Regions from separate parts of the Paracoccus sp. DMF genome, predicted to be linked through region 1. Evidence: riboswitches for the same ligand, from Rfam matches in the RefSeq annotation. Region 1 holds a riboswitch; each other region holds the start of a gene.

The links. A riboswitch is a leader RNA that binds a small molecule or an ion and turns the genes downstream of it on or off. The one in region 1 is predicted to bind cobalamin.
Region 2: linked by a shared signal. The riboswitch ahead of E3D03_RS01205 (ABC transporter substrate-binding protein) and the one ahead of E3D03_RS07295 (DUF1636 domain-containing protein) in region 1 are both predicted to bind cobalamin.
Region 3: linked by a shared signal. The riboswitch ahead of nrdH (glutaredoxin-like protein NrdH) and the one ahead of E3D03_RS07295 (DUF1636 domain-containing protein) in region 1 are both predicted to bind cobalamin.

What each region holds. Positions count from the first base shown of each region.
Region 1 covers NZ_SOKV02000009.1:12,188-21,835, forward strand. Annotated here, with positions in the region: gene cobJ (precorrin-3B C(17)-methyltransferase) at 1-420, opposite strand, end outside; gene E3D03_RS07270 (precorrin-2 C(20)-methyltransferase) at 417-1,166, opposite strand; gene E3D03_RS07275 (precorrin-8X methylmutase) at 1,169-1,795, opposite strand; partial or broken gene E3D03_RS21315 (precorrin-3B synthase) at 2,714-2,941, opposite strand; gene cobN (cobaltochelatase subunit CobN) at 2,938-6,078, opposite strand; gene cobW (cobalamin biosynthesis protein CobW) at 6,079-7,113, opposite strand; gene E3D03_RS07295 (DUF1636 domain-containing protein) at 7,110-7,484, opposite strand; cobalamin riboswitch at 7,562-7,765, opposite strand; gene cobO (cob(I)yrinic acid a,c-diamide adenosyltransferase) at 7,803-8,414, shown strand; gene E3D03_RS07305 (YdgA family protein) at 8,475-9,648, shown strand, end outside.
Region 2 covers NZ_SOKV02000001.1:236,135-245,782, forward strand. Annotated here, with positions in the region: gene E3D03_RS01165 (MBL fold metallo-hydrolase) at 1-778, opposite strand, end outside; gene E3D03_RS01170 (NAD-dependent epimerase/dehydratase family protein) at 766-1,698, opposite strand; gene E3D03_RS01175 (3-oxoacyl-[acyl-carrier-protein] synthase III C-terminal domain-containing protein) at 1,698-2,684, opposite strand; gene E3D03_RS01180 (TetR/AcrR family transcriptional regulator) at 2,776-3,366, shown strand; gene E3D03_RS01185 (sulfotransferase) at 3,372-4,400, shown strand; gene E3D03_RS01190 (hypothetical protein) at 4,550-4,960, shown strand; gene E3D03_RS01195 (plastocyanin/azurin family copper-binding protein) at 4,957-5,487, shown strand; gene E3D03_RS01200 (RNA polymerase sigma factor) at 5,484-6,161, shown strand; cobalamin riboswitch at 6,262-6,459, shown strand; gene E3D03_RS01205 (ABC transporter substrate-binding protein) at 6,556-7,563, shown strand; gene E3D03_RS01210 (FecCD family ABC transporter permease) at 7,560-8,603, shown strand; gene E3D03_RS01215 (ABC transporter ATP-binding protein) at 8,600-9,370, shown strand; gene E3D03_RS01220 (pseudoazurin) at 9,382-9,648, shown strand, end outside.
Region 3 covers NZ_SOKV02000010.1:86,607-96,254, forward strand. Annotated here, with positions in the region: gene E3D03_RS08260 (PLP-dependent aminotransferase family protein) at 1-963, opposite strand, end outside; gene E3D03_RS08265 (Lrp/AsnC family transcriptional regulator) at 1,094-1,540, shown strand; gene E3D03_RS08270 (bile acid:sodium symporter family protein) at 1,610-2,575, shown strand; gene nrdF (class 1b ribonucleoside-diphosphate reductase subunit beta) at 2,572-3,543, opposite strand; gene nrdE (class 1b ribonucleoside-diphosphate reductase subunit alpha) at 3,617-5,743, opposite strand; gene nrdI (class Ib ribonucleoside-diphosphate reductase assembly flavoprotein NrdI) at 5,725-6,150, opposite strand; gene nrdH (glutaredoxin-like protein NrdH) at 6,155-6,376, opposite strand; cobalamin riboswitch at 6,468-6,653, opposite strand; gene E3D03_RS08295 (SDR family oxidoreductase) at 6,846-7,607, shown strand; gene E3D03_RS08300 (DUF6635 family protein) at 7,604-8,428, opposite strand; gene E3D03_RS08305 (YeiH family protein) at 8,490-9,509, opposite strand; gene E3D03_RS08310 (LysR family transcriptional regulator) at 9,612-9,648, shown strand, end outside.

The DNA of each region.
Region 1 (9,648 bases):
GGGCTTCAGGTTGTCCGACAGGTTGATGGCGCAGAAATCATGCCCCAGCGGCGCGCCCAGCCGGGCGGCGGCCGCCAGCATGGCGGTGATGCCGGGCAGGATGCGGATCTCGGGCGCATCCGCGCGCCCCTCCAGCGCCTCGAAGAGCGCCGAGGCCATGGCGAAGACGCCCGGATCGCCCGAGGAAACCACCGCCACCCGTCGCCCCGCTGCGGCCAGGTCCAGCGCATGGCGGGCGCGGTCCAGCTCGACGCGGTTGTCCGAGGGGTGCAGCACCAGCCCGGCACGCGGCGCGATGCGGGCGACATAGGGGATATAGCCGACCACGTCGGTCGCCTCGGCCAGCGCGGCTGCGACCTCGGGGGTGAGCAGATCCCCGGCGCCGGGGCCCAGGCCCGCGACCGCGACCCAGCCGCTCATTCGGCGGCATCCGCCAGTGGACGGCGGCCGTTGCCATGCACCAGCACGGTCGCGAAATAGGGGCAGGCGTCCAGGTCGGCCTGCGCCAGAGGGGTCACGCGCTGGTTCGGCATGGTGCCGCGCTCGACCAGCCAGGCGTCGGCCATGCGGCCCGAGGCCGCCAGCGCGCGGGCGATCTTGGGCAGGTTGCGGCCGGTCTTCATCACCACCAGCGCCTGCGCCTGCTGCATGTGGCGGGCCAGCTCCGCCTCGGGCAGCGTGCCCATCAGCACCGTCATGGCGTCGTCGCCCCAGGTCATCGGCTGGCCGATGGCGTTCCAGCAGCCGGTCATGCCGGGAATGCCGGGGATCACCTCGACCTCGGCCAGGCCCTGCAAGCGGGCATGCAGATGCATGAACGAGCCATAGAACAGCGGGTCGCCCTCGCACAGCACCACCACGTCGCCGGTCGCGGCCAGCGCCGCCAGCCGCGCGGTCCAGTCGTCGTAGAAGGCCGACAGCAGGCGGTTGTATTCCGGGCTGTCGAAAGGGATCTCGACCGTCACCGGATATTCCATCGCGTGCTCGATGACGCCCGGGGCCAGCATCTCGGCCACGATGCGGCGGGCCTGGCCCGGCCGGCCCTTCTTGCGGAAATAGGCGATCTGGCGCGCCTGCCGGATCGCCCGGTCGGCACGGACCGAGATCAGGTCGGGGTCGCCCGGACCAAGGCCGGCGCAGATGATCTTTCCGGGTTTCGGGCCCATGGTCATTCCTTCCGGCTGGCCAGCGCGTTGACGGCGGCGACGGTGATGGCCGAGCCACCCAGGCGGCCGCGCACGACAAGCGCCGGCGCCGGCAGGTCGGCCATCAGCGCCTCCTTGGATTCGGCGGCGCCGACGAAGCCCACCGGACAGCCGATGATCGCCGCCGGCCGCGGGCAGGCGGGGTCCTTCAGCATGTTCAGCAGGTGGAACAGCGCCGTCGGCGCATTGCCGATGGCGACCACGGCGCCGGCAAGGTCGTCGCGCCACAGCTCCAGCGCCGCCGCGCTGCGGGTATTGCCCATGTGCGCGGCCAGTTCGGGCACGCGCGGGTCGTGCAGGGTGCAGATCACGCGATTCGCGGTGGGCAGGCGCGGGCGGGTGATGCCCTCGCTGACCATGCGCGCGTCGCAAAGGATCGGCGCGCCAGCCGCCAGCGCCGCCCGCGCCGCCTCGGCCATGCCGGCCGAGAATTGCACGTCGCGTTCCAGCCCGACCAGCCCGGCGGCATGGATCATGCGCACCACGACCGGCTCTTCCTCGGGGGAAAAGCGCGCCAGCTTTGCCTCGGCGCGGATGGTGGCGAAGGACTGGCGATAGATCGCGGCGCCGTCGGTTTCGTAGTGATGCATGGTCGGGCCCTGGTTTTTCGTGGGGATGGCACGCGGCGCGAAATCGGGCAAGCGCAGGATCTCTGCCGCGCTCAGCTGCCGCGCCGCCGGCGGATCGGACGGCGTGCCGTCGCGGATCAGGTCGAAGCGGTCCGGTCCGACCGCGACCAGCGTGACCGAGGCCGGGCCTTGCCGCGCGCAGCCCTTGGCGCAGCCGCTGGCGTGCAGCGTGCCGCCGAGCTTGGGCGCCAGCCGGCGGGCCAGGGCGCGCACATCGGCCAGGGCCTGCGGGCAGCCGGGCGCGCCGGTGCAGGCGTGGCTGCGCAGCAGCGGGTCGTCCGGGGCCTCGATGGCCCCGGCGAGCCGGACCGGCGCGTCGGATTCCACCAGCAGCATCCGCCAGGGCGTCAGCCGCACCGGCGCGCCGATCCGGGCCAGCTGCGCCGCCGTGACCTGCCCGAAGGCGAAGCCGATCAGCCAGCCGCCAAGGCTCGCGCCGGGCTGCGGCGGCGCGGCAGGCCGCGGTCGCGGGCCCGGAACGGCGCCCGGCGGCGGCGGCACGCGGGCCGCCAACGCCGCCATGCGGCCGCGCCCGTCGCGCATGCCGCCCTGCACCACGAACCAGCGCGCCAGCGCCAGCGCGGTCTCGGCCCCGCCCGGCAGCGACCAGTCGGCGCCTTCGGGCCAGCAGCGCCAGCCGCCGGGGCCGGGGATCAGCCGGACATCGGTCGGCGCCATCGCCAGCACCGGCGCGGCCTCGTCCACGGCAAAGCCGAACTTGCCCGGCAGCGCCGGGGCGTCGGGCGCGGTCAGCAGGGCGGCCAGCCGCGCGGCCTCGGCCCAGGCCGCGCCGCCCAGCGGGGCCAGCGGCGACAGCATGACATTGCGCCGCGCCTCGGCCTCGGGCGTGGCGTCCAGCAGGTCCAGCGCCGCCAGCGCCGCGACGGCCTTGGCATGGCCGGCCGCGTCCAGCCCGCGCAATTGCAGGTTGGCGCGGCTGGTCAGGTCGATCAGCCCGTTGCCGTGGCTCCAGGACAGGTCGGCGATGGCCTGCACTTGATCCGCCGCCAGCCGGCCATTGCGCGCCCGGATGCGCAGGACCAGCCCGTCGCCCGATTGCATCGGCCGCAGCGCGCCGGGACACCAGCCCTTGACCTGAAAGCTCATGCCACCCCCAGGACCGAATTGCGCCGGCTGACCCAGAGGCCCGCCTCCAAGAGCCGCGCGAACAGCGCCCGCATTGCGTCCAGCGCGGCCGGGTTTTCCCGCGCCATGAACGCCACCACCTCGGGCCGGCCCAGCGTCGCGGCATGATAGAGGTCGAACAGATGTCCCGGCACCACCCCCGCCAGATTGGCGAAGGCCGCCATATGGTCCAGCGTCGCCGCGATCTCGGCCGCGCCGCGAAAGCCGTGCCGCATCATGCCGTCGGCCCAGGCGGGGTTGGCGGCGCGGGCGCGGGTGACGCGGGCGATCTCTTCGGTCAGGGTGCGGGCGCGCGGTGCGTCGGGCCGCGTCGCGTCCAGATGGTAAAGCGCCGGGACCGCGGCCCCGATCCGCGCCATGGCGGCGGCGAAACCGGCCTCATGCGCGGCATAATCGGCGGCCAGCAGCAGGTCGGATTCCGGCAGGTCCTGGGCATGGACGAAGGCGTCGGCCCCGGCCAGCCTGTCGCGGAGCGCCTGCGACCGGTGCGAGATGCGCCCGTCGGCGCCGATGGCATGCGAGGATGCGGCGAGCCAGGCCTCGCCCGCCGCTGCCCGCGCCTCGGCGGTGAAGGTCTCGGCCAGATCGCCGATGCCCATCCCATAGAGCCCGGGCTTCGGGCCAAAGACCCGGGGGGCGCGCGCCAGGTAAGGGTTGTCCGCGGGCGCCTCGTCGCGGGTGGCCAGCGCGGCGGCGCCAGTCTCGAACAGCTGCGCGAGACCCGGGAAGATGTCGCGAAACAGGCCCGAGACCCGCAGCGTCAGGTCGATGCGCGGCCGGCCCAGTTCCGCCAGCGGGACCACTTCGACGCCGGCGACCCGGCCCGAGCCCGCATCCCAGCGCGGCGCAAGCCCCGCCAGATGCAGCGCCATGGCGAATTCCTCGCCCGCCGTGCGCATGGTGGCGCTGCCCCACAGGTCGACGACCAGCCCGCGCGGCCAGTCGCCGTGGTCTTGCAGGTGGCGGCGCAGCAGCTCCTCGGCCAGCTTCACCCCCTGGGCATGGGCGTTTCGGCTGGGCACGGCGCGCGGGTCCACGGAAAACAGGTTGCGCCCGGTCGGCAGCACATCCGGCCGGCCCCGCGCGGGCGAACCCGACGGGCCCGGCGCGACCGGCCGCCCGGCCAGCGCGCGGGCCAGCCCCTGCGCCTCGCCCGGCGCGGCGCCATAGACGTGCAGCCCGTCGCCGAAGCGGCTGTCCTTGAGATCGCAGAGGAAGCGGTCGATCAACGGGATCGCCTCGGCGGCGGCGGCGGCGGGCGGCAGGCCCAGGTCGGCCTCGACGCCCGCCGCGCGCGCCTCGTCGCGGATGGCGCCGATCAGCCGGTCGCGGCGGCGCGGGTCCAGCCCGTCGGCGGTCGAATATTCGTCCAGCAGCCGTTCCAGATGCGCCAGGTTCTCCGGCATCTCGGCCGCGACCAGCGGCGGCGGCAGGTGGCCCAGCGTCACCGCGGAAAGCCGGCGCTTGGCCTGCGCCGCCTCGCCCGGATCGTTGACGATGAAGGGATAGACGACCGGCAGGTCGCCCAGCAGCGCCTGCGGCCAGCAGGCCGGCGACAGCGCCACCGACTTGCCCGGCAGCCATTCCAGCGTGCCATGCGCGCCCATATGGACCAGGGCCTCGGCCTGGGTCCGCAGCCACAGGTAAAAGGCCACGTATTCGTGGCGCGGGGTGCGGCCGAGGTCGTGGTAGTCGTCGGCGCGGGTTTGTACCGCGCCGCGTTCGGGCTGCAGCGCGATCAGGTCGGCGCCGTGGCGGATGGCGGCGAAACCCAGCCTCTCGGGCGGTGGGCCCCAGGCCGCATGCAGATCGTCGCGCAGGCTCTGCGGCAGGGTCGCCAGCGCGGCGCGGTAGTCGGCAGCGGGCCAGTCGATGCGCTCGGTCAGCAGCCTGTGCGCCAGCCCGGCGTGGTCCAGGCCCAGCATGGCGCCCGCCGATGCCAGCGCGTCCAGCCCGACCGCATGGGCCAGCTGATGCGCCTTGCCGGGATAGGTCGAGAGCACCACCGCCCGCCGCGCCGCGGGCAGCGCCAGCCGCGCCCGGATCCGCGCCGCCGCCTGCGCGACCAGCACCGGGTCGGGGGCGTGGACCAGGCGGGCGAATTGCAGGTCGGGATCGCGCGGCTGGGCCGCCTTGAAGCTGATCGCGCCCAGGAAGATGCGGCCGTCGACCTCGGGCAGCACGACATGCATGGCAAGATCGGCGGCGGAAAGGCCGCGATCCTCGGCGGCCCACAAGTCCCGCGTAGCGGTCGAGAGCGCGACCTGGAACACGGGGCAATCCGCCGCGTCGAAGGGCGTGGCGCCGGCATCGTCGCGCGCGGAAAAGGCGGTCAGGTTCACCACCGCCCGCGTATCGGCCAAGTGCGGCGCGAGCCAGGCCGCGAAGCCCGGCGCCTTCAGCGAGGGCGCGAAGACCCCGCTGGCCGGCAGGCCCGCCGCGCGCAGCGCCCGGATCATCGCATCGACCGGGCCGAGGTCGGCGCTGGTCAGGTAGCTGCGATAGAAGCTGACCAGCACCCCGGGCTCGGGCCGGTCGGTCACGCCCCGGTCGGGGTCGTAGAAGCCGAAGTCGGGCACCTGCGGCTGGCCGGCGACCGGCGCGGCGTCCAGCCCCGCCGCCCGCGCCAGTTCCGCCAGCGCCATCTGCGCCGCCACCGCGCCGCCCTGGTCGCAAAGCGCCGACAGGCTGCGCAGCGTCTCGCCCGGCAGGGTCGAGAACCGCTCCAGCACCGGATCGGGGCGGCCGTCGGCGGGCAGCAGCGCCAGCGCGATGCCCTGCCGGCGGGCCAGGTCTTGCAGCGTGGCGATGCCATAGGGCCAATAGGCCTCGCCGCCGATCAGCCGCACCAGCACGGCGCGGGCATGGGACAGCACCGCATCGGCATATTGATCGACCGAAACCGGGTGGCGCAGCGCCGAGATGTTCAGCAGCCGCAGCGCGGGCAGGCCGCCCTGGGCGCGATGCCAGCCGGCCGCGAAGGCGCCGAGGTCGCTGTCGGAATAGGACAGCACCACCAGATCGGCCGGGGTCTGGCCGGGATCGGTGGGGGTCTCGGTTTCCTCGAGCCCCCGGCTTTCGCGGAAAACGACGTGCATCTAACCCACCAGAACCGCCCAGATCGCGGCTTCGTCGATGTCGTCATGCTCGGCGATGACGACAAGGCGCGACAGGCGCGGCCGATCGCCCCAGGGCCGGTCGAACTGATGGCGCACGCGCTCGCCCACCGCCTGCACCAGCAGGCGCATCGGCTTGCCGGCGACGGCGACATGGCCCTTGACCCGCAGCGCCTTCTGCTCGCGCGCCAGCCGCTGGATGCGGGCGGCCAGATCGGCGGGGTCTGCGATTTCCGGCAGGTCGATCACCACCGAATCGAAATCGTCGTGTTCGTGGTCATCGGCGCCGTCGTGATGGCTGGGGCGGGCGGCGAGGTCGTCCTCGGCCGCCGCCGCCAGGCCCAGGATCAGCCGCGGGTCGATGATGCCGTCGGTCAAGGGCAGGATCGGCAGGCGGCGCGGGGTTTCGGCCTCGATCACCGCGCGGGCGGCGGCCAGCCCGTCCGCGCCTGCCAGGTCGGCCTTGCTGAGCAGCACGATATCGGCGCAGGCGATCTGGTCCTCGAACACCTCGGACAAGGGCGTCTCGTGGTCCAGGCCGGGATCGGTGGCACGCTGGGCCGCGACCGCGGCCTCGTCCGGGGCGAAGCGGCCGGCGGCCACGGCCTCGGCATCGGCCAGCGCGACCACCCCGTCCACGGTGATGCGCGAGCGGATCGCCGGCCAGTCGAAGGCCTTGAGCAGCGGCTTCGGCAGCGCCAGGCCCGAGGTCTCGATCAGGATGTGGTCGGGCCGCGCGGGCATCGCCATCAGCTTTTCCAGCGTCGGGATGAAGTCGTCGGCCACCGTGCAGCAGATGCAGCCGTTCGAAAGCTCGAGGATGTTCTCCTCGGGGCAATTCGCATCGGCGCAGGATTTCAGGATCTCGCCATCGACGCCCATGGTGCCGAATTCATTGACCAGCACCGCCAGCCGCTTGCCCTGCGGGTTCGCCATCAGGTGGCGGATCAGCGTGGTCTTGCCGGCGCCCAGGAAGCCGGTGATGACGGTGACGGGGGTCTTGGTCAGGTCGGTCATGATTCATCCAGTCGGGAGGCCAAGGGGGGAGGAATGCGCGCGATGCTGCGCTTGCGGAAAATCGGGCTGCGCTCGCGCCATGGCACGATGCCGTCGGGCGTGGCGGCATAGGCGCTGGCGCCTTGCAGGATCTCGGCGGCGTCCTGGGCCTCCATGCGGCCATAGACATAGGTCCAGCGGTCGGGGCCGGAGAGCGCGATGGCGGCACCGTTCGAACAGGCGGACAGGCATTCGACCGGGCGGATCACCACGCCCGCCGGATCGGGGTGGCGCAGCAGCGCCGCCATCAGGCGCTGTCCCGGCACGGGCTGGCCGTCGACGACGGGCTCGCCGGCGCGGCAGGTGATGCAGACATGCAGCGTCACGGTCATGCCTCAAGTCCCCTGGTCATGGCGGCATGAGGCAGGGCGCAGGCGCCCGAACCCCAGCAGGAACACCCCGTCCGCCGGTCAATCCTTCGTTGCGCGGCAGGTCTCCCGGCTTGCGGATTCGGGCTGATCGCCCACGGGCGCCCGCCTTCCCGGCCTTGCGGGCCAGTGGCATCGGGCGACCTTTCCGGTCACGGTCGCGGGGGCGGCTGCTTTCGGGCTTTCACCCGTCGCATTCCCTTTTCACCTGTCATAGGACAGGAACCGGCGCGCCTCATGCTCTGCGCTGCCGGCCCCCGCTTGTCAAGCAAAGGAGTCCCGATGGAAACCGACGACAACGCCCGCCACGCCCAGAAGATGGCCAAGGTCAAGGCCGCCCGCGACCGGATGATGGCCGGAAAGCAGGGCGAAAAGGGCCTGATCATCGTCCATACCGGCAAGGGCAAGGGCAAGTCCTCGTCCGGCTTCGGCATGATCCTGCGCTGCATCGCCCATGGCATGCCCTGCGCCGTGGTGCAGTTCATCAAGGGCGCCTGGGACACCGGCGAGCGCCGGCTCTTGACCACGCATTTCGGCGATTTGTGCCAGTTCCACGCCATGGGCGAGGGCTTCACCTGGGAGACGCAGGACAAGGCCCGCGACATCGCCGCCGCCCGCGCCGGCTGGGACAAGGCCAAGGAACTGATCCGCGACCCCGAAATCCGCATGGTGCTGCTGGACGAGATCAACATCGCGCTGCGCTATGACTACCTGGACCTGGACGAGGTGCTGGGCTTTCTGCAGGACGAAAAGCCGCCGATGACCCATGTCGTGCTGACCGGGCGCAATGCGAAGCCGGAACTGATCGCCGCCGCCGATCTCGTGACCGAGATGGAGATGGTGAAGCATCCGTTCCGCGACGGCATCAAGGCCCAGCCGGGGGTGGAGTTCTAGGCCGGAATCGGCTCATCTGACGACGTTGAACGGCTTTGCCTGCGTGCGAGAGGAATATTCATGATCCATTTCAGACAAGGACTTGTGGCGCTGCTGGCGCTGGGGCCGGTCTCGGCCGCCTGGGCGGTGCCGGCGACCGACGAGGGCGCGGCGCGGCTGACCGGCGTCCTGCAGACCTACCTGGGCGCGACCGAGGGCGTGGTCAGCGTCACCCCGCAGGGCGACAGCTACCAGCTGAAGATCGACCCGGCGCCGCTTCTGGCGCAGGTGCCGGATGCCAAAGCGCAGATCACCGTCTCGCCCCTGACCTATGCCTTGACCGACAATGGCGACGGCAGCTGGGGCGTCAGCGAGGACCAGGTGCTCAGCTGGTCGGTGGTGGTGCCGAAGATGTTCGAGCAGAAGGGCACCGCCAAGGTGCAATCCACCGGCACCTGGGACGCGGCGCTGAAGGGCTTCCGCGAGCAGAAGGCGGTGATGACCGATTACGTCATCGATTCCGTGCAATATGCCCCGCCCGAAGCGGTGGGGCCGGACGGCATGCCCGTCGCGCCCGCGCCGGATGCCGCGCCGCAGGTCGTCTCGCGCGACCACCAGACCACGGCGCGGATGGAGGTCGAAATGACCGGCACCGCCGGCAAGGCGGGCGGCGTGGACCAGGCGATGACGTTCACCGCCACCGACCTGAAGCAAAGCCAGGAACTGATGTCCGGCCCCGGCGGCGCGCCGATGCTGATCGAGGTGTCGGCCCCCGGCTATGACGGCAAGGGGCTGATGGCCGGCGCGCGCTCGGATGGCATGCTGTCGCTTCTGGCCTGGTTCGTTGCCCATCCGTCCGAGGCGCAGATCAAGCAGTCGCAGGACGGGCTGCGCGACCGGCTGGCCGCCGCCATGCCGCTGTGGGACGACCTGAGCCTGGAGATGGCGATCCGCGACATGAAGATCGGCTCGCCCATCGGCGAATTCGGCCTGGCCTCGGCCACGCTGGGCCTGGGGCTCAGCGGTGCTGTGCCGGACGGGCGGCTGGCCGAGAAGCTGGTGCTTTCCGGCCTGACCGTGCCCGAGGGCGTGCTGCCGCCTTGGGTCGCGCCGATCCTGCCGCAAGAGGTGTCGCTGGACTTCGCCGCCTCGGACTTCGACCTGGCGGCGCCGGCAAAGCTGCTGATCGAAAGTTTCGATCTGAATGCCGAGGAGCCGCTGGCCAGGCTGTCGCCCGAGCAGATGCAGCAGGCCT
Region 2 (9,648 bases), on a different contig from region 1:
TTGCGGCCTCGGGACAATGCGAGGGGTCGATGGTGATGTCGGGGCGGCGCAGCATCAGCGCGCGCAGCCGGGCAAAGGTCCGGCGATAGGCATGGGCATCACCCAGCCGGGCCAGCACCGGGCCGGGCGGCAGCCGGTTGGCGCGCAACGGCGCCCGGCCATAAGCGGCGTCGGCGACCAGGAAGCGGGCGGCCTCGGGCAGCCACAGGCCCATCTGCCCGGTGCCGTGGCCCGGCAGCGGCACCGCGATCAGGCGGCCATCGCCCAGCAGGTCGCGGCCCTGCGGAAACTCGGGCAGGCCGGTGGCGACCTGGGCGCAGGCCTCGACCGGCTGCGGATCGCGGGCCCGGATCGCGTCGCGCAAGCGGGCCGGGCAGCCGGCGCGCAGGCTGGCAAGGTCTCCCGGCGCATGCAGCGCCGCGATGGCCTCGGCCGAGGCCATGACCGGAATGCCGGCCGGCAGGTCGATCAGCCCGGCGCTGTGGTCGGCATGCATATGGGTCAGGAACACCCGGTCCGGCAGGCGCGGCAACTGCCGCGGCAACCGCTCGCCCTCCGGCAGGCGAACCGGCGTCAGCCAGCGATAAAGCCGCGCCGGAAAGTCGCGCGTCGCGGCGAAGAACGCCGGCCCATAGCCGCAATCGACCAGCACGCAGGCGCTTTCGGTCTCGACCAGCGTCGCCAGGGCTGGAAAGGTCGCGAAGCCCGCACCCGGCAGTCCCGCGCCCCAGGCCGGGGCGCGGCATGCGCCGATCTTCAGCGTGGTCAGGCGAAGCATTCCGCCACCCCCTGCCGGAACCCGACCTGCGGACGATAGCCCAGCTCGCGCCGCGCGGCCGAGATGTCCAGCGTCAGGCTGCTGCCCAGCGAGGCCACGGCCTGCCGCGTCAGCCGCGGCTCGGCCCCGCCGCGCGCGCGGGCCACGGCCTCGGAGGCGCCGGCCAGCCAGCGCGCCAGCGCATAGGGCAACGGCAGCCCGCGCAGCCGCAGCCCGCTTTCGCGCGCGATCATCGCGGCCAGCTCGCGAAAGCGGAAGGCCTCGCCCGAGGTGATGTTCCAGACCCCGCCGCGCGGACCCGAGGCGGCCAGGATCATCCCCCGCGCCGCGTCGTGCCGATGCGTCAGGTCGATCAGCGCCTGCCCGCCCCGGATCATCGGCACCCGGCCCTGCCGCATGGCCAGGATCACCCGCGGCAGCAGCGCCCGGTCGTGGCGGCCATAGATGGCGCGCGGCCGGATCGCGGTGCAGGCCATGGCGCCGGCGTGGTCCAGCACCATCCGCTCGGCGATCCGCTTGCTTTCGGCGTAAAGCGACAGCGGCCGGGCTGGCAGCGGCGCATCCTCGGCCAGGTCCAGCCTGTCGGTGCCATCGGCATAGATGCTGGGCGACGAGGCAAGGACGAAGCGCTTGACCCCTGCCCGCTCGGCCGCATCCAGCAACCGCCGGGTCGCCAGCACATTGGCGGCGTGGAATTCGTCCCGCGTGCCCCAGGCGGAACTGCGCGCGGCGCAATGGAACACCACGTCGATGCCCGCGACCAGCGGGGCCAGGGCGGCATGGGCCAGGTCGGCGGCGCGAAAGCCCGGCAGCGCCACGGCTTGCCTTGCGGTGGTGCCGACGCCCCAGCCATGCAGCGCCAGCTGCTCGACCAGCGCGCGGCCCAGGCAGCCGCTGGCCCCGGTGACCAGCGCGCGCATCAGAACCGCACCATCATGCCGCCCAGCGAGATGCCGGCCGAGGTGCCCATCAGCAGCGCCGTATCCCCGCGCAGCAGCCGGCCCGAGCGCACCGCGTGGTCCAGCGCCGTCGGGATCGAGGCCGCGATCTGGTTGCCGGTGCGGGCAAAGATGTCGATCACCCGCTCGGACGGCAGCCACAGGTTGCGGGTGGCATGCTGCAAGGCCTGCGCGCTGGCCTGGTGCGGGATGACGCAGCCGATGCTGCCCAAACCCACCCCCGCCTTTTTCAGCAGCCTTTGCAGAAAGCGCGGCAGGTGGCGCGAGGCCAGCTTGAACGCCTTGCCGCCATCCATGTGAAACCGATCCTCGCCCGGCGCGATGCCGCGGGCCGGGTTGACCCGCGTGCCGCCCGCCGCCAGCACGCAGGCGTCATGGCCATGGGCGAAAGTCTGGAAATCATGCGCCAGCACCGCGCCCTTGCCGCCGGCCTCGACCACCACCGCCGCGGCGCCGTCGCCAAAGATCGCGGCCGCCTCGGGATGGTTCCAGTCCAGCCCGACCGAGGCGATATCCGAGGAAAACACCAGCACCCGCCGGGCCCGGCCGCATTGGATATGCATCGCCGCAAGGTCCAGCGCCTGCAAAAAGCTGAGGCAGGTCGCGTTCACGTCGAAGGCCGGAATGCCCGACCGGCCCAGCCCCAGCCGCTCCTGCACCAGCGTCGCGGTCGAGGGGATCGGCTGCTCCATCACCCCGCAGGCGCCCAGGATCAGGTCCAGCTCGCCGGCGGCACAGCCCGCCATGTCCATCGCCCGCCGCGCCGCCTCGGCCGCCATGAACGATGTGGTCTCATCCGCCGAGGCGACATGGCGCGCGGCGATGCCGAAACGCGCCTCGCAATCGCCGCGGGCCCAGCCCATGCGGTCGTCGACTTCGGTAGAATGCAGGACCGTTTCGGGCAGGTAACTGCCGGTCCCGGTAATCGTGAGCTTGATCGGAGGCATCTTCTCGTACCATTATTGAACAATGTTCACTAACCTTGACAAGGCCGTCGATTCCTGTCAAGCGTGTTTTTGAACATAGTTCAGGAACGCCATGGCCAGACCCAGACAATACGATCACGACGCATTGCGGACCCGCACGATCGAGGCCGCCAAGCTGCTGCTGGAGGAGGGCGGCCCGGCGGCGCTGACCGCCCGCGCCCTGGCCAGCGCGGTCAAGACCACGCCGGGCACGATCTACAACCTCTTCGACAGCATGCATGCCGTGCTGCAAGAGGTGAACCGGCAGGCGCTGGTCGATCTGGCCATCGCCGTGGATGCGGTGCGCGAGACCGATCCGCGCGCGCGGCTGCTGGCGCTGGCCGAGGTCTATGTCACCTTCATGCTGGACCGCCGCGCGGTCTGGCGCGCGCTATTCGAGGGGCCGCGCATCTCGAACACCCTCCCCGACTGGTACTTGGCCCAGATCGACGGGCTGATCGGCCGCATCACCCAGCCGGTCGCGGCGCTGCAGCCCAAGGGCGACCCGCGCCTGCTGGCCGAGCAATTGCTGCTGTCGGTGCATGGCATCGTCGCGCTGGCGGCCATCGACCGGCTGGATCTGATCACCCGGCAAAAGCCGATGGTGCTGGCCCATGCGGCGGTCGAGCGCATGATCGCCGCCATCCGCGCCGGGGCCGAGTAAGCGCCATGCGCGGCGCGCTGATCCTGGGCTCGGCCCGCTGCGGCTCGACCCTGGTGTCGCAGATCCTGAACGCGCATCCGGCGGTGCTGTCCGTCTCGGAACTGTTCGCCGCCGTCGGGCACAACGCCTTTCGCCCGGCGCATCCGGACGGCGCGCGGTTCTGGGCGCATCTGGCGACGCCCTCGCGCGCCATGGCCCAGGTGGCCAATCCCGATGCCGCGCCGTCCGAATTCCTCTATGGCCGGGTCGCCGCGCCCGCGCATGACCCGTGGCATTGCCCGCCGATCCTGGCCGTGACGCTGCCGCATCTGACCGACGCGCCCGATGCCCTGTTCGACGCGCTGGCCGAACCGATGCGCGCGCGGCCCCCGGCCCCGCTGGCCGCGCATTACCGCGCGCTTTTCCAGGCCATGGCGGACCGGCTCGGCCCCCGCGAGATCTGGGTCGAGCGCTCCGGCGGCTCGCTGGTGGCCTCGGCCACGCTGCGCGCGATGTTTCCCGATGCGGCGCTGGTGCTGCTGGCGCGCGGCGGGCCGGACACGGCCCTGTCGATGCGCGACTATCCCGCCGCGCGGCTGGCGATCTGGTGCTGGCGCAGGCTGGGGCCGCTGGGCCTGGACCTGCTGCATCCGCGGCGGCATTTCGGGCGCGGCGCGGCCTGGAGCGTGGTCGCCGCGCTTGGCGGAGGCCGGGCGATCCGGCGCATCGTCGCGCGCCGTCCCAGCCCGGCAGAGGCCGGCGCCTTCTGGTCGGCGCTGACGATCCGCGGACTGCAGGGCCTGGGCTACGCCCGGCCGATGGTCCTGCGCCACGAGGAGCTGTGCCGCAATCCGCGCGAGAACATCGAACGGCTGGGCCGGCACCTGGGCATCGACATCGCACCTGATTGGCTGGAGCGAGCCGCCGCCATGCCGCAACGGCGCCCGTCGCGCCTCAACGCCCTTTCGCGCGCCGAGCGGGACGAGATCGAACGCGCCTGCGCACCCGGCGAGGCGGCTCTTGCCGCCGCCCTGGCGGCCTTGCCGGCGCGCTGATCCCGGCGGCTCTCGCAGGTATGGACCGCAAGCGGCGCCGCGGCCGATCCCGAAGCGAATTCTTTCACTACCGCGGGAACATTTCCCGGAAACCTGCATCCAATCCGGCATGAGCCCTGGTGACGGGCTCGGATCGGAAAGGAAACGACATGCGTATCATCGTCCCGCTCGTCTTTGCCGCTTTTGCCACCGCGGGCATGGCCTGGGCTGACACGGCCTCGACCACCGCGCCGCCGGCGGCGCCCTTTGCCCAGGTCAGCAAGCTGGTCGCGCTGCCCGACTTCATCCCCGGCCTCGGCACGCTTTACGTCGATCCGGCCAGCCTGCCCGCCGGGCCGTTCCTGGCCTATGACCATGACGGCAAGCTTTCGGCGACGGTCTATATGGTGCCGCTGGACGACCTGAAAAATGGCAGCGGTTTCAACGATCTGCCGTTGGGCGAGGATAGGGTGACCAGCGTCGACATCTATTACAACGCCGGCCATCCGGGCGTCGAGAAGCCCCATGCCCATGTCGTGCTGTATCACGACGCGGGCGCGCGCGACAGGCTGGCGCAATGAGGCTCAGCCGCCGCCATCTGCTGGTCCTGGGCGGCGGTCTCGTCGCCCTTGGCGCGCTTGCCGGCGCCGGCAAGGCCGCTGGACCCGAGGAGATCGCCATGCGCGGCACCCCGCGCGGTGAAAGGGTCTGGTTCTCGCCCCAGGGGCTGGCGGTGGCGCCGGGCGCGGTCCTGCGCTTCGTGAACCGCGATCCGGGCAACAGCCATACCGCCACCGCCTATCACCCGGCCGTATTCGACCGCCAACGCCGCATTCCGGCCGGCGCCCAGCCCTGGGACAGCGGTTTGCTGTTGCCGGATCAGGCGTTCGAGGTCACGCTGACCCTGCCCGGCGTCTACGATTATTATTGCCAGCCGCATGAAATGGCCGCGATGGTCGAGCGGATCGTGGTGGGCCGGCCCGGCGACCCCGGCTGGAAGGGCATGGCGGCGGACAGCGAGGATCTGATGCCCGAGGTTCTGGCAGCTTTCCCAAGCCTCGACGCGATCCTCGCCAGCGGCCGGACCGAGGCGGAGGGCGCGACATGATCCGCGCCCGCCCCCTTGCCAAGGCGCAGGGCGACCCCGACTGGCAATTGGTCGCCGCAGCCCGCGCCCGCGACGAGGCGGCGATCCGCGAGTTGGTGCGGCGGATGAACCCGCGCCTGTTTCGCATTGCCCGCGGCATCCTGCCCTCGGACGCCGAGGCCGAGGAGGCGGTGCAAGAGGCCTATCTTGCCGCCTTCACCCATCTGGACGGCTTTCGCGGCGAGGCGCGCTTTTCCACCTGGATCAGCCGGATCACCATCAATGCCGCCCGGATGCAGGCCCGCCGCCGGCGCCCCGACAAGGACCACAGCGTGAGTGATGAGACCAGCCCCCAGGCCGATGTGCTGGCATTCCCCGGCGCCGAGACCGCCGAGACCGGCGCCGCCCGCCACCAGATCCGCGGCCTGCTCGAAGAGGCGCTGAGCCGCCTGCCGCCCGAACTGCGGCTGCCCTTCCTGCTGCACGAGGTCGAGGGCCAGCCGATCCCGAGCATCGCCCGCGACCTGGGCCTGAACCCGATCACCGTGCGCACGCGGCTGTTTCGCGCCCGTCGCCGGCTGCGCCAGGCGTTGGAGACGCGGCTGCGCGGCGGTTTCGATACGGTCTTTCCCTTCGACGGCGCCCGTTGCGCCCGCATGGCAGATCGGGTGATCGCGGGTCTGCGGGGTCGCTGACGGGGGAAAGCACCAAGGCAAGCGCGAACGGCCTGGCCCCATCCATGAAATCCGCGCTTCCGCCGGCCCGGCTTCCCGGCCTTGCCAGCGCGGGCGCGGGACGCTATGGCGAAGCGTCGGTTTCCGCAAGGAATTGAAAGGGAATCCGTCGGGGTCAAGGCCCCGAACCGGAACTGCCCCCGCAACTGTAGGCGGCGAGCAGGATGCGAAACAGCCACTGTGGCCCCGCGCCATGGGAAGGCCGCGTCCCTGCCGTGACCCGTCAGTCAGGAGACCTGCCGGCGCAATGACCAACCCGGGCGGTGGGCCCGGACGGGGTTTGCTGCCGGCACCGCCTGCCCTGCATGCCTGTCCATGCCCTGCGCCTGCCCATGATGCAGCGGAAGGGACCATCATGCTGAGATACACCACGGCGATTGCCGCCACCTTCGCCCTGGCGCCGATGGCGCTGGCGGGCACCGGATACCCGCTGACCCTGACCAGTTGCGACCATCAGGTGACCTTCGACAAGGCGCCCGAAAGCGTGGTCAGCGTCGGGCAAAGCACGACCGAGATCCTGTATATGCTGGGCCTGGCCGACAAGGTCGCGGGCACGGCGCTGTGGGTCAACCCGGTGCTGCCGGAGTTCGAGGAAGCCGACGCCAAGGTCGAGCGCCTTGCCGACAACGCCCCCAGCTTCGAGAGCGTGCTGGCCAAGAGACCGGAGCTGGTCGTCACCGCCTATGAATGGATGATCGGCCCGCAGGGCGCGGTCGGCACGCGCGAGATGTTCGACGACGCGAAGATCCCCAGCTGGATCATGCCCACCGAATGCGTCGGCAAGGACAACAGCCAGAGCATGGACGGCGCGCGCAGCGTGATGTTCGACACCGCGCTGCTCTATCAGGGCATCGAGGAGCTGGCGCAGATCTTCGACGTCCAGGACCGCGGCGCCGAGGTGGTCGCGGACCTGAAGGCGCGCGAGGCCGGCGCGGTCGAAAAGGCCAGGCGTCTGGGCCTGTCGGCGGATGTCTCGGGCGTGTTCTGGTATTCCTCGGCCGATATCGAGATCGACCCCTATGTCGCCGGCGTCAACGCCGCGCCGGGCTGGATGCTGTCGAAGCTGGGCGTGAAGAATGTCGTGCGCTCGCAAGAGGAATGGCCGACCGTCGGCTGGGAAACCATCGCCAAGGCCGAGCCGAGCTTCATCGTCGCGGCCGAGATGAACCGCCGCCGCTTTCCGGCCGACGACATCGCGGTCAAGCGCGAATTCCTGACCTCGGATCCGGTGACGCGCCAGATGCAGGCCGTCCGGCATGACCGCATCGTCACCCTGCCGGCCAATGCCATGGACCCCTCGGTGCGCACGATCTACGCGCTGGAATCACTGGCCGATGCGCTGGTCGGGTTCGACCTGAAATGAAGGTGCGCGCCGCGACCGCCGGACGCAGGCGGGACTGGCTGTGGCTGGCGCCAGCGGCGCTGGTCGCGGCGCTGATCTTCGGCACGGTGGTGGGCGAGACGCGGATCCCGCTTGCCACCGTCATCGAGGTGCTGGCGGTCAAGGCGGGGCTTTCCTCGGCCGCGCCCGACCCGATCGACGCCAGCGTGATCTGGCATTACCGGCTGTCGCGCGCCGTGGTCGCGGCTTGCGGCGGCGCCAGCCTCGCGCTCTCGGGGCTGATCCTGCAAGCCTTGCTGCGCAACCCGCTGGCCGAGCCCTATCTGCTGGGCATTTCGGCGGGGGCCTCGACCGGGGCGGTGCTGATCGCAGTCGCGGGGTTCGGCGCCGGGCTGGTCGGCATGTCGGCCGGGGCCTTCGCGGGCGCACTGACCGCCTTCGCGCTGGTGGCCGCGCTGGCGCGGATGGCGGGCGGCGGCACGGGGCTGCGCGGCGCAGGCGTCATCATCCTGGCCGGCATCGCCGGCTCGCAGATGTTCAACGCGCTGACCGCGCTGATCATCGCGCAATCGGCCAGCGCCGAGCAGGCGCGCGGCATCATGTTCTGGCTGCTGGGCAATCTTTCGGGCGTGCGCTGGCCGGACACCTGGCTGGCGATGCCCGTGGCGGCGCTGGGGCTGGCGGTGACGCTGTGGCACGCCCGCGCGCTCGACGCCTTCACCTTCGGCGCCGAGAGCGCCGCCGCGCTTGGCATCGACCTGCGCGTCACGCAGGCGGTGCTGATCGGCACGGCGGCGCTGATCACGGCGGTCATGGTCTCGATCGCCGGGGCCATCGGCTTTGTCGGGCTGGTCGTGCCGCATGCCATGCGCTTCCTCGTCGGCAGCCGCCATGCCCGGCTGGTCCCGGCGACGGCGCTGGCGGGCGCGGTGTTCCTGGTGCTGTCCGACGTGGCGTCCCGCGTCGTCCTGCCCGGCCAGGTGTTGCCCATCGGCGTCATCACCGCGCTGGTCGGCGCGCCCGCCTTTGCCGTGGTCATGGTCCGGGGCAGGCAGCGATGACGCCGGTGCTGGAGGTCGCCCGCGCCCGCCGCCGCATCGCCGGCCGCGACATCGTCGCCGATGTCAGCCTGGCCCTGCGCCCAGGCGAGATGCTGGGCCTGGTCGGACCCAACGGCTCGGGCAAGTCGACGCTGCTCAGCCTGATGGCCGGGCTGGTCCGCCCCGACAGCGGCGAGATCCGGCTGCAGGGCCAGCCGATGGCGCGGCTGCGCCGCCGCCAGATCGCGCAGCGCCTGGCGCTGGTGGCGCAGTCGGCCGAGACCGGCGACCGCCTCTCGGTCCAGGATGCGGTCGAGCTGGGCCGCACCCCCTGGCTTGGGCCGCTGCGGCCCTGGGGGCCCGGGGACGACGCGGCGGTTGCCGCCGCGCTCAAGGCGGTCGGCATGGCGCATCTGGCCGCGCGCGATTGGTCCACGCTGTCGGGCGGCGAGCGCCAGCGCGTCCATATCGCCCGCGCCCATGCGCAGCAGCCGCGCATCCTGCTGCTGGACGAGCCGACAAACCACCTGGATATCCGCCACCAGCTTGGCATCCTCGACCTGGTCGCGGGGCTGGGCACCACCACGGTGATCGCGCTGCACGACCTGCATCACGCGCTGCGCTGCGACCGGGTGCTGGTGATGCAGGCCGGCCGCTGCGTGGCCCTGGGACCGCCCGCCGAAACCCTGACCCCGGCGCTGATCCGTCGGATCTTCGGGGTCGAGGCCGAACTGATCCCCCATCCCGGCGGCGGCCGCCCGGTCTTCGCCTTCCAGCGTCTGTCGTGAAAGGACAAACCATGCTGCTGCGTGCCGCCCTGCTGGCCTGCCTGCTTCCCGCCGCCGCCCTGGCCGAGACCCATGAGGTCAGGATGCTGAACCGCAACACCACCGGCCCGATGCCCTTCGAGCCCGAATACTTGGTGATCGCGCCCGGCGATACGGTGAAGTTCATCGCCGCCGATCCGGGCCACAATGCCGCCAGCATCGCCGGCATGATCCCCGAGGGCGGCGCGAAGTTCATCGGCAAGATCGATGAGGAAATCGCGGTGACGCTGGATGCGCCC
Region 3 (9,648 bases), on a different contig from region 1:
CCGCATCGCCGCGCAAAGCGCGTCGCGGCGTTGGCGATAGGTTTCCAGGATCCGCGGCCGGATCCGTTCGGCCAGGCCGGTTTCCAGCGCCCGCAGCGCCAGCACCTGCGACAGCCCGCTGCTGCACATGTCCGCGCCCTGCTTGGCCAGCGCCAGCGCCGCGATCATCTCGGGCGCGGCGATGACCCAGCCGATGCGCAGCCCCGGCGTCAGCTCCTTGGACAGCGACCCCATGTGGATCACCGGCCCGGCATAGGGGCCCGGCGCCTGCGCCCCCGACAGATCCAGCAGCCGGGGCAGCGGCGCCGCATCGTAATGCAGCACGGCATAGGGGTCGTCCTCGATCAGCCAGGTGCCGGTTTCATGCGCCGCCGCGACCAGCGTCCGGCGTTCCTCCAGCGGCACCAGCCGGCCGCTGGGGTTCGAGAAATTCGGCACGGTATAGGCGAATTGCGCCCCCGCCAGCGCGGCGTGCGCATCGAAACCCGGCCGCTCCAGCAGCATCGGCCGATAGGCCGGATCATGCGGGCGCCAGGCGTCCAGCGCACCCAGATAGGCCGGGCTTTGCGCCGCGATCACCGCGCCCGGATGCATCAGCACCCGGCCGACCAGATCCAGCCCCTGCATCCCGCCCGAGGTGATCAGCACGTTCTCGCGCGTCAGCTGCAGGCTTTCGGTCGAAGCCCGGGCCGCGATCCGGTCGCGCAGCGCCGGCAGGCCCGGGATCGGGCCATAGCCCAGGCAATCCTGCGGCTGGCTGCGGATCGCCTCGGCCGCCAGCAGGGCCAGTTCCTCGGCCGGGAACAGCGCCGGATCGGGCAGCCCGCCGCCCAGGTTGATCAGCCCCGGGATCTGCCCGGCGGCCAGAAAGACCGAGGTCACGTCATTGCCGCGCCCCAGCCATTCGGCAAAATCGGGACGGGCGGCGGGTTCAGGCGGCGCGGCGGCGGCGGTGGCGGGCATGGACAACCTCATGGACGACCGGCGCAGGATACAGGCGCCATGGCGGCGTGTCCCTGCAAAGACTTGCTGCAATCGCTCCATCTGCGCGCTATTACGCCAGAAATTGCCATTTCAGCGACCGGATTCGCCAATGATTGAGCTCGACGCCATCGACCACCGCATCCTGACCCATCTGCGGGCCGAGGGGCGGATCTCGATTCTCGACCTGTCCGAGCGGGTCGGCCTGTCGCCCACGCCCTGCGGCCGCCGGGTCAGGCGGCTGGAGGAGGCCGGCGTCATCACCGGCTATGCCGCGCAGATCGACCCCCGCGCGCTGGGGCTGAATGTCAGCGTGCTGATCGCGGTGCGCCTGGCGCGCAGCGGCGCCGAGGGCAGCGCGGAGTTTCTCGCCGCCCTGCGCGGCCGGCCCGAGGTCATGGCCTGCTTTCTCGTCACCGGCAACAATATCGACTACATGCTGCGGGTGCAGGTCCGGGACATCGACGCGCTTGGCCATTTCATCCGCGACGTGCTGCAACGCATCCCGGCGGTGGCCGAGACCTCGACCATGGTGGTGCTGAAACAGGGCTTCGACTGATCCCCGGCTTGCTTGTATCCGGCGGCCATGTGGTCCAGAACCGCCGAAACGCCAGCCACGGGGACCGCCATGAACGCGCTGAAACGCATCGGCATCGACACCTACATGCTGCTTCTGCTGGCCACCGTGGCGCTGGGACTGCTGCTGCCGGCCCGCGGCATGGCGGCCGAGGCGCTGCGGCTTGCGACCTGGTGGGCGGTGGTGCTGCTGTTCTTCCTTTACGGCGCCAAGCTGGACCCGGCCTCGATCCGCGCCGGCATGCTGAATTGGCGCTTGCAGGGGCTGACCTTCGCCGCGACCTACGCGCTGTTCCCGCTGCTGGGCCTGGCGCTGGCGGCGGTGTTCGGCGGCATGCTGGGCCCGGAACTGACGCTGGGCCTGCTGTTCCTGGCGGTGCTGCCCTCAACGATCCAGAGTTCGATCGCCTTCACCTCGATCGCGCGCGGCAATGTCCCGGCGGCGATCTGCGCCGCTTCGGTCTCGAACCTGGTCGGGGTGGTGCTGACGCCGCTGCTGGTCGCGCGCATCCTGCACCAGGAGGGCGCGGCCGTCAGCTTCGAGGCGGTGCAGAAGATCGCGCTGCAGATCCTGCTGCCCTTCGTGGTCGGGCAGGTGCTGCGGCCCTGGATCGGCAGCTTCGTCCAGCGCCACCGGTTCCTGACCATGATCGTGGACCGCGGCTCGATCCTGCTCATCGTCTATTCCGCCTTCGGCGCCGGCACGGTCGCGGGGATCTGGTCCAGCATCCCGGCCTCGGGGCTGGTGCTGTGCTTCCTGGTGGTGGCGCTGCTCCTGGCGCTGGCCATGGGCATCATGACCGCCGCCGGCCGCGCCTGCCGCCTGCCGCCGGCCGACCAGGCGGTGCTGTTCTTCTGCGGCTCGACGAAAAGCCTCGCCTCGGGGCTGCCCATCGCCTATGCGATCTTCCCGGCGGCGACGGTCGGGGCGACCGTGCTGCCGGTGATGATCTATCACATGACGCAACTGCTGGTCTGCTCGGCCGTGGCGCAGCGCCGCGCCCGGGCCGCAGCCTAGAAGTTCCAGTCCTCGTCCTCGGTCGCGACCGCCTTGCCGATGACATAGGATGAGCCCGAGCCGCTGAAGAAGTCATGGTTCTCGCTGTCGGGCGACAGCGCGGCCAGGATCGCCGGGTTCACCTCGCAGGCGGCGGGCGGGAACAGCGCTTCATAACCCAGGTTCTGCAAGGCCTTGTTGGCGTTGTAATGCAGGAAGGCCTTCACGTCCTCGGTCAGGCCGATGCCGTCGTAAAGCTCGGCGGTATAGCGCGACTCGATCTCGTAAAGGTCGAAGATCAGCGAAAAGGCGAAATCCTTCAGCTCCTGCTGCTTTTCGGCGCCCAGCTTCTCCAGCCCGCGCTGGTATTTGTAGCCGATGTAATAGCCATGCACCGCCTCGTCGCGGATGATCAGGCGGATCAGGTCGGCGGTATTGGTCAGCTTCGCGCGCGAGGACCAGTACATCGGCAGATAGAAGCCCGAATAGAACAGGAAGCTCTCCAGGAAGACCGAGGCGATCTTGCGCTTCAAGGGATCGGCGCCGGCCGCGTATTTCTCGACGATGGTGCGGGCCTTGGCTTGCAGATGCGGGTTCTCCTCGGCCCAGCGAAAGGCCTCGTCCACCTCCTTGGTCAGGCACAGCGTCGAGAAGATCGAGCTGTAGGACCGCGCATGCACCGCCTCCATGAAGCTGATGTTCGACAGCACCGCCTCCTCATGCGGCGTCAGCGCATCGGGCATCATCGAAGGCGCGCCGATGGTGTTCTGCACCGTGTCGAGCAGCGTCAGCCCGGTAAAAACCCGGATGGTCAACTCGCGCTCGGCCGGGCGCAGCGTGGCCCAGCTCTGCACGTCATTCGACAGCGGCACCTTCTCGGGCAGCCAGAAGTTGACGGTCAGCCGGTTCCAGACCTCCAGGTCCTTCTCGTCCTCCAGCCGGTTCCAGTTGATCGCCCGCAAGGGAGCCTGGAGCGCGTGATCCTTCATCCGAAGAACCTTTCTTTCTTGTGCAAATATCCTCGGGGGTGTGGGGGCAGACAGCCCCCACCGCTACGGCCGATCACAGCGTGCAGGACACGCAGCCCTGCACCTCGGTGCCTTCCAGCGCGGTCTGGCGCAGCCGGATGTAATAGATCGTCTTGATGCCCTTCTTCCAGGCATAGATCTGGGCGCGGTTGATGTCGCGCGTCGTCGCCTCGGCCGGGAAGAACAGCGTCAGCGACAGGCCCTGGTCAACATGCTCGGTCGCGGCGGCATAGGTGTCGATGATCGCCTCGGGGCCGATCTCATAGGCGTCGCGATAGAACTCGATGTTCTCGTTCGACATGAAGGCGGCGGGGTAATAGACCCGGCCGATCTTGCCTTCCTTGCGGATCTCGATCTTGGCGACGATCGGGTGGATCGAGCTGGTCGAATTGTTGATATAGCTGATCGAGCCGGTCGGCGGCACCGCCTGCAGGTTGCGGTTGTAAAGCCCGTGCTGCATGACCAATGCCTTCAACGCCGCCCAATCCTCGCGCGTGGGTAGGGTGACATTCTCGAACACCCGCTCGACGTCCGGCAGCGTCGGCAGCCAGTCGCGCTCGGTGTATTTGTCGAAGAACGAGCCGTCGGCGTATTTCGACTTCTCGAAATCCTTGAAGGTGCTGCCATGCTCCTGCGCCAAGAGGTTCGAGGCGCGGATGGCGTGATAGGCCACGGCGGCGAAATAGACCGAGGTGAATTCGACCCCCTCGGGGCTGCCGTAATGGATGCGCTCGCGCGCCAGGAAACCGTGCAGGTTCATCTGGCCCAGGCCCACGGCATGGGCCTCGTCATTGCCGCGCCGGATCGAGGGCACGGCGTCGATGGCCGACATTTCCGACACCGCGGTCAGCGCCCGGATCGCCGCCTCGACGGTGGCGCCCAGGTCCGGGCCGTCCATGGTCGCGGCGATGTTCAGCGAGCCGAGATTGCAAGAAATATCAGTGCCCAGGTGGGCATAGCTGAGATCTTCGTTGAACTCGCTGGCCTCGTTGACCTGCAGGATTTCGCTGCACAGGTTCGACATGGTGATGCGGCCATGCACGGGGTTGGCGCGGTTCACCGTGTCCTCGAACATGATATAGGGATAGCCGCTTTCGAACTGGATCTCGGCCAGGGTCTGGAAGAAGGCGCGCGCGTTGATCTTGCGCTTCTTGATGCGCTTGTCGTCGACCATCTCGGCATATTTCTCGGTCACCGAGATTTCCGAGAAGGGCACGCCATAGACCTTCTGGATGTCATGCGGCGAGAACAGGTACATGTCCTCGTTGCGCTTCGCCAGCTCGAAGGTCACGTCCGGGATCACCACGCCAAGGCTCAGCGTCTTGATGCGGATCTTCTCGTCGGCGTTCTCGCGCTTGGTATCCAGGAAGCGCAGGATGTCGGGGTGATGCGCGTTCAGATAGACCGCGCCCGCGCCCTGACGCGCGCCCAGCTGGTTAGCATAGCTGAACGAATCCTCCAGCAGTTTCATCACCGGGATCACGCCCGAGGACTGGTTCTCGATGCCCTTGATCGGCGCGCCGGCCTCGCGCAGGTTGGTCAGCATCAAGGCCACGCCGCCGCCGCGCTTCGACAGCTGCAGCGCCGAGTTGATCGAGCGGCCGATCGACTCCATGTTGTCTTCCAGCCGCAGCAGGAAGCACGAGATCAGCTCGCCGCGCGACTTCTTGCCGGCATTGAGGAAGGTCGGCGTCGCCGGCTGGAAGCGGCCCGACAGGATCTCCTCCATGAAGCGCATGGCCAGGCCCTCGTCGCCGCGCGCCAGCGCGAGCGCGACCATGACCACGCGGTCCTCATAGCGTTCCAGGTAGCGCTGGCCGTCGCGGGTCTTCAGCGTATAGCTGGTGTAATACTTGAACGCGCCCAGGAAGGTCGGGAAACGGAACTTCTTCTGATAGGCGGCATCCCAGATCGCGCGCTGGAAGTTCTTGGAATACTGGTCCAGCACCTCGGGCTCGTAATAGCCCTCGTCGACCAGATAGCGCAGCTTCTCGTCGAGGTTGTGGAAAAACACCGTGTTCTGGTTGACATGCTGCAGGAAATACTGCCGCGCGGCCTTGCGATCCGCGTCGAAGCGGATGCGGCCGTCGGCATCGTAAAGGTTCAGCATCGCGTTCAGCGCGTGATAGTCGAGCTCGGCCTTTACGCCATCGTCAAGCATTCCGTCCCCCAGAATTTGTTGAGCCCCGCCAGCACGCGGGAAATGTCCAGATCAGTCCCCGCCAGCTCGAATCGATACAGCACGGGGACGTTGCACTTGTCAGAAATCACCCTGCCGGCCAAGGCGTAAGTCGCCCCGAAATTCCGGTTGCCGGTGGCGATGACGCCGCGCAAGCCGGCGCGGCGGTCGGGATCGTTCAGGAAATGGATGACCTGCTTCGGGACAGCCCCGCGCCCTTCGCCATCGGCAAAGGTCGGGCAGATCAGCACATAGGGCCGGGCCGGCGCCGGCATCGCGTCCTTGGGCGAGATCGGGACACGCAGGGCGCGCAGGCCCAGCCGTGCCGCGAAACGCGCCGTATTCCCCGAGGCCGAGGAGAAATAGACCAGATCGCCCCCGCCGGCCATGGCCTTAGGACAGGCGGCCGATCATGTCGGGACGGAAGCCGGCCCAATGCGCCTCGCCGGCGACGACGACCGGCGCCTGGCGATAGCCCAGCGAGGTGACCAGTTCCATCGCCGCGTCATCCTCGGTCAGGTCGACCAGGTGATAGTCCAGGCCGCGCGCATCCAGGGCGCGGGTGGTGGCGGTGCATTGCACGCAGGCGGGCTTGGAATAAACGGTGATGGACATGCCTCTGCTCCTTTTATTGCTGTGGGCAGCACAGGGCCGGGCCGATGGCCAGGCCATCGCGCCGATCAAGCCCCGCGCCCGCCGCACGGTGTCGTCCTTTCAGCGTCATGGCAGGTCTTCTGACTCGCAGGTCTCGGCTCGGCTGGCCTTCCCGGTTTCCCAGTGGCGTTCCAGCGTCGCTCACCGCTTACAGCTGCGGGGGCAGTGCCGGATTCGCACCGGCTTCCCTCTTCGTCTCCCGGCCGAAACCGGATTAACCATGACCCGCCCAGTAAGCCATGAGCGCGCCCGGTCGTCAACCACATATAGTGTCGGTTCCGGGGGTATCCACAGAGATATGGTGTCCCTGTGGACAATTACCCGCATGCGGGACCTTAACGCGAACACCCGGTTACCGGCGCAAGAAACCGGGTGTTCCGCTTCAGGCCCCGGCCCATGCTGGCCCCGCAACAAGCAAGGGAAAAGCAGGATGCTGCTCAAGGACAAGACCTTCATCGTCACCGGCGCCTCCAGCGGCATCGGCACGGCCGCGGCGCAGATCTTCGCGGCCGAGGGCGCGCGGCTGGTGATCTCGGCCCGGCGCGAGGATCGGCTTGCCGACCTCGCAGCCCGAATCGATCAAGGCGCGGGCCGCGTCGCGGTGCTGGCCGGCGATGTCACGGCGCCCGGCCATGCCGAGGCGCTGGTCGCGCTGGCGCAGGAGCGCTTCGGCGGGCTCGACGGCGCCTTCAACAATGCCGGGCAGATCGGCTCGGGCGCGCGGGTGCACGAGATCCCGGACGCGGAATGGCAGCGGTTGATCGCCACCAACCTGACCGCCGCCTTCCTGGCCGCGCGGGCGCAGGTGCCGGCGCTGCTGGCGCGGGGCGGGGGCGCGCTGGTCTTTACCGGCAGTTTCATCGGCCATACCGCGGTGCTGCCGGGCATGGGCGGCTATGCCGCGGCCAAGGCCGGGCTGATCGGGCTGGTGCAGGCGCTGGCGGTGGATTACGGCCCAGAGCGCATCCGCGCCAATGCGCTCTTGCCCGGCGGCACCCTGACCGAGATGGCGGGCGATGCCGCGACCAACCCCGACACGGCGGATTTCATCGCCGGCCTGCATGCCCTGAAGCGCATGGCCCGGCCCGAGGAGATCGCCCGCGCGGCGCTGTTCCTGCTGTCCGACCACGCGAGCTTCGTCACCGGCACGGCGATGCTGGCCGATGGCGGCAATTCTATCTGCAAGGTCTAGCCCTTCAGGCTGCGCCACAGGCTCAGGCAGGCATCGGTCAGGTCGCCCAGCCGGGCCAGCAGGTGCTCGCGCTCCAGCGCCGGCGCCTCGGCGGCGCGGTCGAGCCGCGCAAGCAGCCGCATGATCCGGCGCCGGTGCGTGCCCGCGGCCAGTTGCAGCGGGTCGGCGATCAGCCCGGCGAAGGTCGTCAGCACCGAGGCGAGCACCGCCAGCCCGAACCCGGTCGCGATCACTTCGAGCGTGGAAAGCTCGCGCGGGAAGATGCCGTACCACAGCCCGCCGGCCCAGCTTCCCAGCGCGAAATCCTGGATCGCCTGACTTTGCGCCCGCATGTCGGCCAGCGGCACGGCCAGCGAGATGACGCCCGGCGTCGCACGGTGAAACAGCAAAAGCCCCGCCAGCAGCACCAGGATCGAGGTGGTGATCTCGGACACGGCATTGCGCGTCTCGGCATAGTCGGCCGTGGCGCGGGCGACGGCCTCGGGCGGGGCCCGCGGGCCCAGCCCCTGGGCGTCCAGCGCAGCGATGAAACCCGTCAGGTCCTGCGCGATATGGTGCGACAGGTCCGAGGGCAGGAAGATCCGCCGCCGCGCCATCCAACCGGCCGCCCGCGTGGCGCCCAAGCGGCGCAACAGCGGCGGCGCCAGCCGCGTCAGCAGGAAGACCGGCGACAGCATGACATTGACCGGCGCCCGCAACAGGTCCAGCCCCAGCGCGTGGCGATGCAGCGCCAAGGTGCCGCGCAAGCCGAAGCGCGCGCGGGCAAAGCGGCGCACCTCGGTTTCGCGCCGGGTCATCGGGCGGGTGTCGGCGGGCTGCATGGCGGCTCCGGTCGGCAGGGTCGCTTTCTACCTAGGGCCGCCGGCCCGCGCGATCAATGGCTCAGACCAGCCCGACCAGGGCAAGTCCCAGGCCCGAGATGAAAAGCCAGGCCAGCGCCCCCAGCGCCAGCGGCCGGATGCCCTTGGCGTGCAGCTTGCGCAGGTCGGTTTCCAGCCCCATCGCGGCCAGCGCCACGGTCAGCAGGGACGAGGTCAGGGTGACGACCTGGGCCTTGGCGCCCTCGGGCAGCGGCAGGGCGCTGTTCAGCAGCACCACGGCGATGAAGCCCAGCACGAACCAGGGCGTGGGCGCGCTGCCATGGGCGCTGCCGCCGCGACGGCGGGCCAGCGCACCCAGCGTCAGGATCATCGGCGCCAGCAGGATCACCCGGCTCAGCTTGGCGACGGTGGCGGCCTGGCCGGCCTCGGCCCCGTGCTGGAAGCCGGCGCCGACGACCTGCGCCACCTCGTGGATGGTCGCGCCGGTCCAGATGCCGTAATGCGCCGCATCCATGCCCATCAGGCTGCCGAGTACCGGCATGGCGATCATCGACAGCGAGCCGAAGACGGTGACGCAGGCGATGGCATAGGCCACGTCCTCGTCCGCGCCGCGGGTGACGGTATTCGTCGCGATCACCGCCGAGGCGCCGCAGATCGAGGTGCCGGCGGCGATCAGCTCGGCCAGCCGCCGCTCGACCCCCAGCGCCCGGCCGGCCCATTTGGTGAACAGAAAGGTCGCGGCCAGCGTGACCGAGATCACCGCCAGCCCCGGAAGGCCGACGGCGCGCAGCTGCGCCAGCGTCAGCTGGAAACCCAACAGCACGATGGCCAGGCGCAGGATCCGCCGCAGCGAGAAGGTGATCCCCGGCTGCGCCACCGCAGGCGTGCCGATCAGGTTGCGGACCGCGATGCCCAGCACCATGGCCACCACCAGCGGGCTGAGCGCCGGGGTGCCCGACAGGCGCTGAACTGCCATGGCTGCCACCGCGATGCCGAAGGTCAGCCCCAGCCCCGGCAGGGTCGCCGCAAACCAGGTGACGAAACCCGGGGTTCCGCTTTGTGCATGATCCATCTGGGACATGATTCCGCTCCTTTGCCTTCACGGCGGAACATGGTTCCCGAACGCTTATCATTCCATCGCATTATATTTGTCAGATCGTTCGATTTGACTTATGTATCGGGCATGACCCTGGAACAGCTCCGCATCTTCCTGGCCGTGG